DNA from 2 places in the Paenibacillus sp. JNUCC 34 genome. Region 2 is predicted to be linked to the other one. Evidence: riboswitches for the same ligand, from Rfam matches in the RefSeq annotation. Region 2 holds a riboswitch; the other holds the start of a gene.

Region 1 (7,729 bases), 2.0 Mb from region 2:
CGCTTATTGTGCATATTTCTGATACGTCTCAGTTGGACGGGCTCGTGCTGGGAGTGAATGATACGGAGCGGCGGTTGATGGAGGCTTTTTGGCCGGGACCGTTAACACTGGTCCTGCCGGTGAAGCCCGGCGCGGTATCTCCGCGCGTGACGGCTGGACTGGATACGGTTGCGGTCCGCATGCCGGATCACAGGGTGGCGCTGGCATTGATCAGCGCCGCAGGCTGTCCGGTTGCTGCGCCAAGCGCCAACCGCTCAGGCCGGCCAAGCCCTACGCTGGCTGGCCATGTGTTTGAGGATCTGGCTGGTGCCATCGACGGCATTCTCGACGGCGGCCCCGCGGGGGTCGGTGTCGAGTCGACGGTCGTCCAGGCCGGCCAGGACGGTACCGTGACGGTGCTGCGCCCCGGCGGCGTCACGGAAGAGCAGCTTGCCGCGCTCACGGCAAGCGTGCAGCGCGACCCGGCGCTTGCGCGCGCCGGGAGCGCAGACAGCCCGGCGCCACGCTCGCCGGGCATGAAGTACACGCACTACGCACCCAAGGGTGCGCTGTGCATCGTCCAGGGGCGGACGGCCGATGCCGTGTCCGCCAAGATCCAGACCGAGCTTGACGCCGCCGGAGCGCGCGGGGAGACGACCGGTGTGCTGTCGTTCGACGAGCACATCGGTAGCTACCGCGCGGACGTCGCCGTCTCGCTCGGCAGCCTGGCCGCACCGGAGGAAGCGGCACACCGGCTTTACGCCGGGCTGCGCCAATTCGATGAAGAAGGCGCGACCTTTATCCTGGCAGAATCCTGCCCGGATAAAGGTCTTGGCGCAGCGGTGATGAACCGGCTGCTGAAGGCGGCGGGTCATCACATTATACATGCGTCGGGTGATGAGCCGACAGTCGATTAGGAGAGCGCGGCACAGTTGCTATGTTGAAGCTGGAGAGAGGGGTGACGCCCTGCCACCCAAGCTTCAGACGTTCATAGTAACTTGCTAAGCTAAGGTAGCCGCTTTTAATCTTTCGAGGCACTGGCATGAACCCGCCCACAAGGGTTTTAGGCATCAATCCCCCCTTGTCCGCATATGGTGTACAAGACCATAAGGACTTGGGGGAAATAGGCATGTTCGAAACGTCTGTCCAGTCAGGACAGCTCGCGACGATCCTGATTATGGCCGTGGCGCTCGGTTTGGATGCATTTTCACTCGGTATCGGTGTTGGAATGAGAGGCATCCGGCTGAAATATGTCCTGAATGTTAGTTTGATGATTGCTTTTTTCCACATGTTGATGCCGCTGCTTGGGCTGTTCGCCGGCCGTTATATCGGCGCTTTGCTCGGACATGTTACGGGGCTTGCCGCAGGAGGCCTTCTCCTGTTGCTGGGGGGACATATGATTTGGAACTCTTTTCATAAAGAGGAAGGTCGGCCGGTGAATCATACCACGCTGCTCGGAATGCTACTGTATTCGCTTAGTGTCAGTATCGACTCTTTTTCGGTAGGGGTTTCGCTTGGCATGTTCGTGAATGATACGGCGATCATCGTAACGTCTTTCGGCGTGGTCGGAGGCTTAATGTCGATTCTCGGATTGATGCTCGGTCGGAAGGCGGGCAGCAGGCTCGGTGAATATGGAGAAATGACCGGCGGTGTCATTTTGTTGGTATTTGGTTTGATGTTTATATTTTGATACAATGACGGCAGTAAACTTTCGGGGAGGTGGAGACCGTGAAAAACATATTGTTCGTCTGCACCGGCAACACCTGTCGCAGTCCTATGGCCGAAGGTATGCTGCGCAAGCTCGCTAAGGGGAGAGGGATTCCGCTTGAAGTTCGTTCCGCAGGTGTTTCGGCTGCAGAAGGAATGCCAATCTCGCGTCATGCTGAAACAGTACTCCGCGATCAGCAGATCAAGGACGGCATGTCTTCCAAGCCGCTGAGCATAGATCTTGTCGAGTGGGCAGATCTGATTCTGACATTGACGTTATCCCATAAGCAGTATGCGATTCGTCAGTTTCCTTATGCGGCAGACAAGGTTCATACGCTAAAAGAATACGTCGAGAATGATGCGCAGGTACTGACGGATCTGCAGGAGCAGGACAGTCTGCTGGCATCCATGGAGATGATGAGATCCCTAGGCGTTGAGCTTCAGGAGCAAGACAAGGTGAGGTTGATCGAGCTACGGCAGCGTATTCCGAGTTTTGATATTTCCGATCCGTTCGGAGGTTCGCTGGAAGAGTATGAGGCGACAGCGGCAGAAATCCGTTCAGCGCTGTTCCGATTGCTGGACAAGCTGGAGAGAGAGTAAGCAACGTGATTTGCGGGTGTTCAGTTGTCGTTATAGTTGAAGTTATTAATCGATCATAGTTATGAATAAATATCCGTTGCTTTTCTTTTCCGTATGTTTTAAGATGAAGGGGAAAAACACGGATTCCGGTGTAACTGGCGACGAAGTGGATGAAACCACGATGGAGCACCGGAACATACGGCCGGTCGCCTGGGCAAAGAGCAATTGGTGCACGTTACACGTGCGCGGACTGCTCTTTTTTTCGTCTTTTGCTAACAATTTGGGTTATAATGAAACGAGTTGTTATTACGAGCATTTTGTAAATGCCGATACAAAAGATGAAACATACGAGGGGGTTTTTCATATGAAAATTGCATTGGGCACGGATCATGCAGGTATTCGTTTGAAAGAGGAGATCACAGAGGTCATTCGGAATCTCGGGCATGAGGTGGAAGACTTGGGCTGTGGATGTTCCGATTCGGTGGATTATCCTGACTTTGCGCTTCCGGTATGTGAAAAAGTCGTATCCGGAGAAGCTGACCGTGGAATTCTGATCTGCGGAACGGGAATCGGCATGAGCATTGCGGCGAACAAGGTTCCAGGAATTCGCTGTGCGCTGACACATGATGTATTTTCGGCAAAAGCTACCCGCGAGCACAATGACAGCAACGTGCTGGCCCTTGGCGAACGAGTGGTGGGCCCCGGCCTTGCAGCAGAAATCGTTACAGCTTGGCTGACGACAGATTTCAGTCAGGGTGAGCGGCATGTTGGAAGGGTGAACAAAATCAAGGCCATTGAGGAACGCTATCTGAAGGGATAAGTTCGTACTGTAAGGATGGACGTTACTAAAGTCACTAAGTCACTAAGTCACTAAGTCACTAAGTAACTAAGTAACTAAGACATCAGGCAGTTGGCTTTCAGACTATCGTATCCAAGGAGGGCTGAAACACATGACAGATTACCCGGTTGATCATGGCTTGAGAGAACAAACGGTAATGATCATGCGAGAATTGGCTGAGGCTGCAGGCCTCAGGGCAGGTAAGGTGCTGGTCGTCGGGACCAGTACAAGTGAAATCACCGGCCGCCGGATCGGTACCGGCGGTGTGCTGGAGACTGCGCAGCAGGTGCTGGACGGAATCGCAGAGGTACAGGCTGAGTTCGGTTTCGATACGGCTTACCAGTGCTGCGAACACCTGAACCGTGCACTTGTTGTAGAGCGGGAACTACTCGAGCGATTGGGACTGACGGAAGTAGCTGCAGTGCCCGTTCCTAAAGCGGGCGGATCTATGGCGTCTGCTGCTTACCGGAGCTTCCATGATCCGTGTCTGGCTGAGAGCATCTCCGCTCATGCGGGTATCGATATCGGTGAGACGATGATCGGAATGCATCTGCGCCGTGTTGCGGTGCCATTTCGGCCGAGTATCCGGTACATCGGGAAGGCTCGTGTGACAGCGGCAATGACGAGACCTAAGTTGATCGGTGGAGAACGGGCTGTATATCGGATGGAGCAGGAGAATGATAGGGTGGCATGTAATTAGATGTAGTTGTGATTGATGATTAACCATATATTATTTTTTAATTTAGGGAGGATACGAATATGATGGAACATTTGCGCAAGAGTGACCCGGCAGTACTGGAAGCGATGGATTTGGAACTGAAGCGCCAACGCAGCAACATTGAACTTATCGCTTCGGAGAACATTGTAAGTGAAGCGGTTATGGAAGCAATGGGATCCGTGCTGACGAATAAATATGCAGAAGGCTATCCAGGTAAGCGCTACTATGGCGGCTGCGAACGCGTTGATATTGTTGAGGATCTGGCACGTGATCGTGCGAAGCAGCTGTTCGGTGCAGAGCATGCCAACGTTCAGCCTCACTCTGGTGCACAGGCGAACATGGCTGTTTATCTGGCTGCACTGAAACCGGGCGATACAGTACTTGGTATGAACCTGGCACACGGTGGGCACTTGACGCACGGCAGTCCTGTCAATGCATCCGGCCTTCTATATAACTTTGTAGCATATGGTGTGCAGGAAGATACCTTCCTTATTGATTATAACGAAGTGCGCAAAGCAGCCTTCAAACATCGTCCACGTATGATTGTTGCCGGCGCAAGCGCTTATCCGCGAATTATTGATTTTGAAGCACTAGCTTCCATCGCCAACGATGTAGGTGCCTTGTTCATGGTTGATATGGCTCATATTGCAGGGCTTGTTGCTACAGGATTGCATCCGAACCCTGTACCTTACGCACACTTCGTTACCACAACAACTCACAAAACACTGCGCGGACCGCGTGGCGGCTTGATTCTGTGCAAGCAGCCATGGGCTGCAGCTATCGACAAAGCGGTATTCCCGGGCACCCAAGGCGGACCGCTTATGCACGTCATTGCATCCAAGGCAGTTGCGCTAGGTGAAGCGTTGGACCCATCCTTCAAGGAGCATGCTGAAAAAGTGGTGAAGAACGCCAAAGTACTTGCGGACACACTGATTTCTGAAGGACTTAACATCGTATCCGGCGGAACTGATAACCACCTGATGCTGGTAGATACCCGTAATTTGGACATTTCCGGTAAAGACGCCGAGAAAGTGCTGGATTCTATCGGTATTACCGTGAACAAGAACGCGATTCCATTTGACCCTACAAGTCCGTTTGTAACAAGCGGTATCCGGATCGGTACTCCAGCTGTGACTTCCCGTGGCATGGATGAGGAAGCTATGGTTACGATCGGTAAAGTTATTGCTATGACCCTCCGTCAGCCGAAGGATGAGGAAACACTCACTAAAGCTGGACGTATGGTGGCTGAATTGACAGATCAATATCCGCTTTATCCGGAATTAAAATACTAATTAATGCGAACTTGGTTAGGTGAGGTATTGTAAGGTGCTCTTCAGGCCCCGTCTTCGTAGAAGGCGGGGCTTTTGGTTCTGTCAGCGCGATTTGGCATCTTTTTGAACAGAATGGAAACGATAGTATAATGCCAGGTTTTTTTTAAATATAGGAAAGTATGCATTTTTATATGTATACTTGGCCTATATTTCTCCGCGAAACGTGAGCTTCACCGATAAGAACGGTGAAGCCGTTTACACTTGTTCCGCCGGACTTTTACGCAGGTAAGAAACATGACGGATACAGGTGTAAAATCATCTCACGGAGTGATATAATAGACAAGATTTATGGAGCTCACTAGATTTTACGCCCATATTGAACAAGCAGAAACGATTCCGTTGTCCTTTTCCAAAGGGCGATGACGTTTCTGCGAGAAATATAAAAAAGTATAAAAATCCATTTTGTGCTTTCTTATATTTCAACATATCGTAACCAACCGGAGGGACATGACATGGGAAAATTGGTGATTTGTGATCACCCATTGATTCAACACAAACTGACATTTATCCGCGATATGCGGACCAACACGAAGGATTTTCGCGAGCTGGTTGACGAAGTAGCCACACTGATGGCTTATGAGATAACCCGCAGTATTCCGCTGGAATCGATTTCCGTACAAACTCCGGTAGCTGAGACCGAAGGAAAGGTTATTTCCGGCCGTATGCTGGGTCTGATTCCGATTTTGCGTGCCGGTCTGGGTATGCTTGATGGTGTTGTTAAACTGCTGCCTGCGGCTAAGGTAGGTCATGTAGGCCTGTTCCGCGATCCTGAGACTTTGCAGCCGGTGGAGTACTACACGAAACTTCCAACGGATGTAACAGAGCGGGAGTTGATCGTCATTGATCCGATGCTCGCAACGGGAGGGTCCGCTATCGCGGCAATCGACGTCCTGAAGAAACGTGGCTGCACGCAGATCAAGATGATGAACCTGGTGGCTGCACCTGAAGGTGTTAAAGCTGTACAAGAGGCGCATCCCGATGTTGATATCTATGTAGCTGCTTTGGACAAGGGTCTGGATGATCATGGCTATATCATTCCTGGACTAGGTGATGCAGGAGACCGACTTTACGGAACCAAGTAACAACATGTACGTATAAGTATGGAATGTAAGTAAAGAGGGGGAAGCGAACATGTCTAAAGTGAAAGTGATGACCATATTCGGCGTTCGTCCTGAAGCGATCAAAATGGCGCCGCTCATTTTGGAATTGCAGCGTCACCCCGAGCATATTGAATCGGTGGTCTGCGTTACGGCGCAGCACCGTCAAATGCTCGATCAGGTGCTGGACGTGTTTAAGATTGTCCCGGACTATGATCTGGATGTAATGAAAGACCGCCAGACACTGAATGAGATAACCATCCGCGTGCTGGAAGGTTTGGAGCCCGTTCTGCGGGAAGCTAAGCCTGATATCGTGTTGGTACACGGTGATACGCTGACGACGTTCCTTGCCAGTTATGCGGCGTTTTTACAGAAAATTCAAGTTGGGCATGTGGAGGCTGGGCTTCGTACATGGAACAAGCTCTCCCCGTACCCGGAAGAGATGAACCGCCAGCTAACAGGCGTCCTTGCGGATATTCATTTCGCTCCAACAGATTGGTCTGCGGATAACCTACGTAAAGAGAACAAAAACGAGTCAACCATTTACGTCACAGGCAACACAGTAACAGATGTGTTTCAATATACGGTACAGCCCGATTACACACATCCCGTTCTGGACTGGGCGTCAGGCAAACGTCTGATTCTCATGACGGCACATCGGCGTGAATCCCAGGGAGAGCCGCACCGCAATATTTTCCGTGCAATTAAACGTATTGCGGATGAGTTCGAGGATATCGCGATTGTTTATCCGGTTCATCTAAGCCCTACGGTCAGGGAACCTGCACACGAAATCTTGGGCAGTCATCCCCGCATCAAGCTTATCGACCCGCTAGATGTGGTAGACTTTCATAACATCTATGCCCATACACACCTGATCTTAACGGATTCTGGTGGTATGCAGGAGGAGGCTCCTTCGTTCGGCGTGCCTGTATTGGTGCTTCGCGACACGACAGAACGGCCGGAAGGCATAGATGCTGGAACGCTTGAACTGGTGGGAACGAACGAAGAGGATGTTTATGGGCGGACTAAGGCTCTGCTTACCGATAAAGAGTTGTATGACTCCATGAGTCAGGCAGCAAATCCTTACGGTGACGGCCATGCTTCCGAACGCATTGTCAATGCGATTTTGCACCATTTTAGTGTTGTAAATGAACGTCCAGAAAAATTTCACAAAATGTTCACAAAGTCCTAAATAAGTGGCTTCTGGTGATAAAGTTAACAGCATACAGTTATACTGTACGGTTCTGGCGGCGTTTTTCGCAATTGAGATTGCGTAAAACGCCTGATTTTATACGCTAAAATGCAATTTTCGATTGATTGACAAAGCCTTGTCATATTAAGTAAAATGAGTTGGGATTAGAGGTTCATATGAAAAATCCGAATAGTCAAGATCACCCTTGGTTGATTGCACTTTATATTAGTGGTGCCGGTGGATTGCTGGCTGTTTACATCCTTATCGGTTTTTTTGGAGGGAAGTGGC
Region 2 (7,729 bases):
TCCTGAAAGGCCGGTAATAATTCATGCTGTAGCTCAGGTGAACCGTCAGCTGCCAATATTTTATGACATCGGGCAAAGGTAGCTACGATCCAGAAAACTGATTCGTGATGGAAGCCAGTCTGTATTAATCTCAGGCTTCCATCGATGGCAATCGGTCGAGCCCAAGTTGTAATGTCAGTACTGAAGAAGAACGGTGTCTTGGCCACTTCTGCTGCAACGTCGAAAGTGCGAGCCAGTTGTCTGACATGATATTCGATTCGCCGAGGTGTTATAAGGTGACAGCCTAGCAGTTCCAACAATTCCTGGTAAATATCCATATGACCGTAACTGATTAGCACCTCACGAGCAGCAAGGTACCTCAGCCTAACCGTGGGGTTACGAAGTGCAGCCACCAGGAGAACATGCGTGGTTACACCGGTTGGAAATAGCCATGAGGTGATCCGGTCAAAAAGGGGGGCCGATGTATCGATCGTCTTCAGCCCGATTTCGATTCTTTCCCGTGCGTTCCCACACCTGCGGTACACCCAAGCCCACTCCGAGAAGTGCTGCGATACTTGTATCTTAAGTTTACGTAGATGTCCTGTTGGATCGGAGATAATACTATCCATACGGAAGCTACCTGCCAGATGATAGGAAGTTAGGACTTTTTCGGGAGATTCTAGTTGCTTCCAAGATAAATAAGTAACCTCCACGAGTGTTCCCTTATAATCAAACTTCCCGAGTTTAATGGGGGGAGTATCCGCTTTAGTCACTATCACAACATCAATATCTGATGATGCGGGCAATTCCTCATCATCTGTTTGACCTACAGTTGAACCACTGAAATAAGCCCCGCAGAAGCCTTTTTCTCGAGAAGCGTATTGATCGACCCATTCAATAGCAGCCTTACGTGCAGCTCCGACTTTCAAGTAAATCATCCTCCTTTTGGATCTCTAAATGACGAAATATCAGAAGAAATATCGGACTGTTTGGAGAAATGTTCAATAACATAACTTCTTTATGTAAGGGAGTTTTTTCATCATAGGTTATAATGCTATAATAGGGTTGTAAAATTCATAAAGAAAGCGGGAACAGCATGGGTCGTAAATGGAATAATATCAAAGAGAAGAAAGCCTCAAAGGATGCGAATACAAGTCGTATTTATGCAAAATTCGGGGTTGAAATCTATGTAGCAGCAAAAAAAGGTGAGCCAGATCCTGAATCTAATCGCGCCTTAAAAGTTGTACTTGAGCGAGCAAAAACATATAACGTACCTAAAGCTATCATTGACCGCGCCTTGGATAAAGCTAAAGGCAGTGCGGAAGAAACGTATACGGAGCTTCGGTATGAAGGTTTTGGACCGAACGGAGCCATGATCATCGTAGATACATTGACGAATAACGTGAACCGTACAGCTTCTGATGTTCGTTCCGCATTTAATAAAAATGGCGGAAATATGGGTGTGAGCGGATCTGTTGCGTATATGTTTGATGCGACTGCTGTTATTGGTGTTACAGGCAAGAGCTTGGATGAAGTATTTGAGTTATTGATGGAAGCTGATGTAGAGGTTCGCGATATCATTGAAGAAGATGAGTCTATCATTGTATATGCGGAACCGGATCAGTTCCATGAGGTGCAAGAAGCGTTCAGAAACGTTGGTATCTCTGATTTTACCGTTGCTGAATTAACGATGCTTGCCCAAAACTATGTTGAACTTCCTACAGATTCTGTGCCGCAATTCGATAAATTGATTGATGCACTGGAAGATCTGGAAGATGTACAGCAAGTGTATCATAATGTGGATTCTGAGGAGTAAATCTACGTGTACTATGAATGAAAAAAAGTCGCATGCTTGCGGCTTTTTTTTGTGTCTTTTGTAAGACACAGAGACACAGTGCTTGTTTGTGAATATTAAATCGCAAAAAATTGATGTGATTGTATTGACCCTGACATTAGTGTCATCGTTTATAATCTGATTAAACCCATACAATTACAATTGGAGGCATGACACTTGAGAATTGGAGAGCTCGCCAATCGAACCGGAGTCAGCATCCGCTCCCTTCGTTATTATGAGCAACAGGGCTTACTTGCCCCCAAACGGCATGATAACGGATATCGTGAATATTCCTCATTCATGATTGAACAAGTGCAAACTATTCAATTTTACTTGAAATTAGGTTTGACTACTGAACAAATTGCCGGCTTTCTGAATTGCGTGTTGATGAACAAAGAAGCATTTTGTAAAGAGGTTCTCCCGGTATATCAACAGAAACTGAAGGAAATTGATGGTCAAATCAAGCAGCTCGAGAGTATAAAGTCAAACCTGGAGGAACGAATAAGCTCGATTCTTGAAGAACACCCAGCGAGTGAAATCAATTCCTGGAAAGTGGGATGCAGCGATGAATGAACCAACGATTCACATTTTAGGTATATCCGGAAGTCTCCGTAACCGTTCTTCTAATACAAATCTGTTACGAGCAGCTGCGGCATTGGCACCTAAACATATTAACCTCACGATTTTCGATAGATTAGGTGATCTTCCGCATTTCAATCCCGAAATCAACGGAGAGGATGCACCGGAAGCCGTTATGGCTTTCCGGAACCAACTTATGTCCGTAGATGGCGTGTTAATTAGCACACCGGAATATGCAAGCGGAGTACCAGGCGTTCTTAAGAACGCAATCGACTGGACGGTGTCATCAGGTGAGTTGTATAACAAACCGACTGGTGTGTTGAGTGCCTCGCCACATCCATCAGGTGGTGAAAATGCTCATGCGTCACTTTTAATGACTCTGAATATGTTGAATGCACATATAGTCTCTGGGGGAACGATGTGTATTCCACAAATAAGTTTGAAAATGAATGCAGCGGGAGACATCACGGACAATGATTTGGAACAGGGAATAACATCAGTGCTTCATGCTCTGGAAAAAGCTTTGAATATCAAGTTATAAACAACTTTATTAATAAAGGGGATAGCAGAATGCTTGAGACAATGACAAAAGAAAATTTTTCAGAGCTCATCGACAAAGGAATAACGCTGGTTGATTTTTGGGCACCTTGGTGCGGACCTTGTAAAATGCAGCTCCCCATTATGGAAGAGCTTTCCGTTGAACTGCAAGATTCTGTAGTCGTCGGGAAAGTGAATGCAGATGAAGAGCCAGAGCTCGCTTCTAAGTATGGTGTGATGGGTCTTCCGACACTGATTCTATTTAAAAACGGCCAACCGGTGGAAAAACTGGTGGGCCTGCAGCGGAAAAATACCATTTTAGGCAAAATCCAAACTCATCAATAAAAATACCCTTCAAGTTGCAAATAGACGAAGATTTCAGTATGATTTACGTGACAAATGAAATGCTTATGTGTAACTGGCGTAGCATGGGGAACCATGAGGGAGCACATATATAGCAACGGCCGTACGCCTGGGCAGAGGTAAGGAGTTTCTTTCTCCTTGCCTCTTTTATTTTTGAGATAAGAAAGAATAAACTTCGGAGTGCATCCTTATCTCGCAAGAATAAACTACCGCTATGAGCGGTAAAAGTGGGGGATATGCCAATGTTGGAAACTAAGAAAATCATGCTGCTCGGTTCGGGAGAACTGGGAAAGGAAGTTTTGATTGAAGCTCAGCGTCTGGGAGTCGAGACGGTAGCAGTTGATCGCTATGCTCATGCACCTGCTATGCAGGTAGCCCACCGTCATTATGTGATCGATATGCTGGATGGTGAGCGGCTGCGGGAAATTATCGAACAGGAAAAACCGGATCTTATTGTACCCGAGATTGAAGCATTAGCAACTTCAGAGCTTATCAAACTGGAGGAAGATGGCCACCGGGTCATTCCAACGGCTCGTGCTGCGAAGCTGACGATGGATCGAGAAGGAATTAGACGTCTTGCATCTGAAACACTGGGGCTGCCAACAGCCGATTATAAATTCGCAGACACATATGATCAGTTTGTTCAAGCGGTAAAGGAGATGGGGTATCCTTGTGTTATCAAACCTCTGATGAGTTCTTCAGGAAAAGGACAAAGTGTTTGCCGTGCAGAGAAGGACATTGAACAGTGCTGGAACGTGGCAATGGAAGGCGGCAGGGTTCAGAACGGGCGGGTTATTATAGAAGAGTTCATCCGCTTTGAGTCTGAAATTACGCTGCTCACGGTTCGTTCCGTAAGCGGAACAAGCTTCTGCTCACCAATCGGACATATTCAAGAAAGCGGGGATTATATTGAGTCTTGGCAGCCGCATCATATGACAGAGACTCAAATTAAAGAGGCAAAGCATATCGCGAAAACGATAACAGACGAGTTAGGCGGATATGGTCTGTTTGGTGTTGAGCTCTTTTTAACGGAGGATAAAGTCTATTTCAGCGAAGTTTCTCCCCGTCCGCATGATACTGGACTCGTGACATTAGTTACACAAAATCTTTCTGAATTTGCACTACACGTTCGTGCAATCCTCGGTTATCCAATTCCTGAAATTGTACTTATGACACCGGGAGCCAGCCGTCCATTAAAAGCAAACCTTGAACTCGAACACTATCGTATTACCGGTCTTGAGAAGGCGTTGTCCGTCCTGAGCACGCAGGTTCGTGTATTTGGCAAACCGGTTACAAAGCCGGGTCGGAGAATGGCAGTCGCTTTATCAACGTCCGACTCGGTTGAAACGGCACGGAACCAGGCAAGATTGGCACTCGATGAGCTTGCTATTGTAGAATCATAATTAAAAGTGTTTTTTTGAAAAAGTACTTCTTTATGCTACATTATAAATATCTAAAATCTTAAGTAGCTAAAGGAGATAATCATGAGAAAAGTTGTTGTATCGGAGTTCGTTTCTCTTGACGGTGTCATGGAAGATCCGCAATGGACGTTCCCGTTTAATAGCGAAGAACAGGAGAAGTTCAAGTTCAATGAACTGAAAGATAGTGACTCTTTATTGCTGGGGCGTGTAACGTATGATGGGTTTGCGGCGGCATGGCCAAATATGGTCGAGCAAACCGGGGAATACGGTGAGATGATGAACGGTTATGCCAAGTATGTAGTCTCATCAACACTGGATAAGGCAGAATGGAACAATTCAACCATAATCAGTGGGGATATCGGTGAAGAGATTCATAAGTTAAAGCAGCAGCCAGGCAAGGATATATTGGTATTCGGCAGCTGCCAGCTTGTTCAAAGCCTGATCCGGCTTGACCTCATCGATGAATATCGGATCATGGTTTTCCCGGTTGTATTGGGAAGTGGACAACGTCTTTTTGGAGAGGGATTGGATAAAAAGGTACTGAAACTGTCCGAGACGCAGACATTTAGTTCGGGGGTCGTTGTTCTCACCTATCATCCTGTCAAAGAGTGACAAGCCAAACGAAATGTATTGTTTGAATTAGAGTCGTGTAAGTGTTGCAATATCCGACACCTGCACGGCTCTTTTTAACGTCTTTACAACCTGTTCAACTAACAAGTATATTAAGTTATTATTACTTAAAAAATTTGGGGATGGGTGAACAATGAAAACATATCTGTATTTTGTTCGTCATGGAATTGCTCCATTTTCTTTGGAACTAGAGCGCTTGGGAGGCGCAAGCTTGAACGATCAGGGACAATCTGATGCTAAAAGAGTAGCAGAGCTGTTAAGAGATGAAGGAATTGATGTGATCGTCTCCAGTTCGTATAACAGGGCAAGAGAAACAGTAGCTCCACTTGCTGAACTGCTACAGAAAGAGATCATTTTGTATAACGAGCTTATTGAAAGACCAATTGGTACTTTGAATGAAGTTGTATCCGATGAGGAGCTGTTAATAGGAATTGAACAATCTTTTATCGATATAGATTATTGCATGCCTGAAGGGGAGACAACGAGGCAGGCGCAGGATCGAGCTATACCGATCATTATGCAACTGCTCTCGGAACATAAAGGGAAGAAAATCGCACTTGGCACCCATGGAAATATAATGACAATCATAATGAATTATTTCGATTCTAATTACGGTTTTGAATTTTGGAAGGGGACAAGCAAACCGGATATTTATAAGTTGGAATTTGAAGATAATCAGTTGAGCCATGTTCAGCGGTTGTGGAGTCCTGAATAAAGTAAAGTTAAATATGTAAACGTTTTAAATCGGTCGATCGTCATCGTGTAACACTACGCGCGGTACGAAAAACTCCAAGCGGAAGTGAGTGAGGAACAGTGTTCACAATCATTAAGGGACCCTATTTGCAATGGCCAACGGTGGACTCCATGACGATCATGTGGGAAACATCTGAACCGGCATCGTCCAGAGTAGATGTTCTATTAGCGGAGAGAATCCATAGCGGATATCAAGGTAATTACAAAAAACCGGAGCAAGTGATCACAACCGTCTCTAATGAGGGGCATTCAAAAATTCACCAGCTCACAGTGAGCGGCCTTGAAGCGGGAACGGTTTATTTTTACCAAATAGATTCAGGTAACGGACAAACTAATGTTGAGTCAGGACCACATCCTTTTAAGACAGCCATATCTAAAGGCGTGCCGTTTTCATTTACGGTAACAAGTGAGACTGGTGGGTACAGTGGATTCGATCAGACGGATGGAATGATAAACAGAAATATTTTCAGCCAAATGCAAAAATATCGTCCCGACTTTACGTTGTTCATAGGTGATATCGTGAATGACGGAAGTAATTATGATGACTGGTATACATATTTTTTTGGCCCCGGCCGCGAATTTCTGACAACTACACCGTTCTATAGTTGTCTCGGTAACCATGAAAATAATGGTTCTTGGTACTATGATTTCTTCGCATTTGAAGAGCCTAAAAACTACTATTCATTTGACTACGGAGATGTTCACTTTACTTGCTTAGATAGTACTGACTTTATCAAACCGGACCATTATCCTAACAGCATAGAAGAAATCGGTCCAGGTAACGAGCAGTATGAATTTCTGATCAACGATTTACAATCCTCCACTGCCAAGTGGAAAGTCGTTTATTTTCATTACCCGCCGTATATATCCGGAGGGTATCAGGTGGAAGATTTGCGACAGCTTTGTCCTGTATTAGAGCAATATGGAGTGGATATCGTCTTCAATTCACACACGATTGTTTATGAACGGAGTCATCCTCTTCGTGAAGAAAAAGTTGATTTTGACCATGGTATTGTCTATATTGTTGCGGGTGGTGCCGGATCCATGCCGAAATGGTTGCTGCCGAAAAGAGAGTGGCACACAGCGCAATCCTTGGCGGTACCTCATTTTCTTCAGGTGGTTGCAACATCCGATAACTTGGAAGTGAGGGCTATTGATGAAGAGGGGCGACTCTTTGATAAGTGGCATGTGAAGAAAGACGTGGATGGCAAAAAAGTATTTTTCTAAGCTGTGATGCTTGTATTTTAAAATTGCAAGATCGAATGAGCGTACAGGCAAATTGTTTGTACGCTCATTATTGTGTAATGTTACCTTTTTCTAGTGTCGACTAAATCTGGTATTAATCTATTAAATCCAACAATTGGCATAAAAGGTATAAAAAGTACCCGCCACGAAGTTGTTCTTGGTTAATGTTGTTCAGGTACGCTAGTGAATCTTGAGCGATTTTTTTCGCATGTTCCAGATCGTGATGATCCATTGCCCCGATTGCTTGTTTAAGCCCTACTAAGTCATATGAATAGACGGCTGGCCGCAAGGTACGAAGCAGGATGATTTTACGAATTTGAGATTGATTAAAGATTCGGTACCTATTTCGTGAATCTCGTGAAGAAGTGATAAGCCCGATCTTTTCCCA

Evidence for each region. A riboswitch is a leader RNA that binds a small molecule or an ion and turns the genes downstream of it on or off. The one in region 2 is predicted to bind ZMP and ZTP.
Region 1: it holds a riboswitch for ZMP and ZTP, as region 2 does, so the genes downstream of both, rpiB (ribose 5-phosphate isomerase B) here and purT (phosphoribosylglycinamide formyltransferase 2) in region 2, are expected to answer to the same signal.

What each region holds. Positions count from the first base shown of each region.
Region 1 is NZ_CM177770.1:436,330-444,058, forward strand. It holds gene AC2TF5_RS01935 (L-threonylcarbamoyladenylate synthase) at 1-896, shown strand, start outside; gene AC2TF5_RS01940 (manganese efflux pump MntP) at 1,109-1,669, shown strand; gene AC2TF5_RS01945 (low molecular weight protein arginine phosphatase) at 1,708-2,286, shown strand; ZMP/ZTP riboswitch at 2,407-2,488, shown strand; gene rpiB (ribose 5-phosphate isomerase B) at 2,630-3,085, shown strand; gene AC2TF5_RS01955 (TIGR01440 family protein) at 3,216-3,803, shown strand; gene glyA (serine hydroxymethyltransferase) at 3,863-5,113, shown strand; gene upp (uracil phosphoribosyltransferase) at 5,605-6,234, shown strand; gene wecB (non-hydrolyzing UDP-N-acetylglucosamine 2-epimerase) at 6,284-7,441, shown strand; gene AC2TF5_RS01975 (AtpZ/AtpI family protein) at 7,618-7,729, shown strand, end outside.
Region 2 is NZ_CM177770.1:2,392,276-2,400,004, forward strand. It holds gene AC2TF5_RS11335 (hypothetical protein) at 1-917, opposite strand, end outside; gene AC2TF5_RS11340 (YebC/PmpR family DNA-binding transcriptional regulator) at 1,076-1,795, shown strand; gene AC2TF5_RS11345 (MerR family transcriptional regulator) at 1,991-2,386, shown strand; gene AC2TF5_RS11350 (NADPH-dependent FMN reductase) at 2,379-2,933, shown strand; gene trxA (thioredoxin) at 2,963-3,274, shown strand; ZMP/ZTP riboswitch at 3,334-3,414, shown strand; gene purT (phosphoribosylglycinamide formyltransferase 2) at 3,535-4,695, shown strand; gene AC2TF5_RS11365 (dihydrofolate reductase family protein) at 4,777-5,325, shown strand; gene AC2TF5_RS11370 (histidine phosphatase family protein) at 5,477-6,058, shown strand; gene AC2TF5_RS11375 (purple acid phosphatase family protein) at 6,184-7,323, shown strand; gene AC2TF5_RS11380 (MerR family DNA-binding transcriptional regulator) at 7,436-7,729, opposite strand, start outside.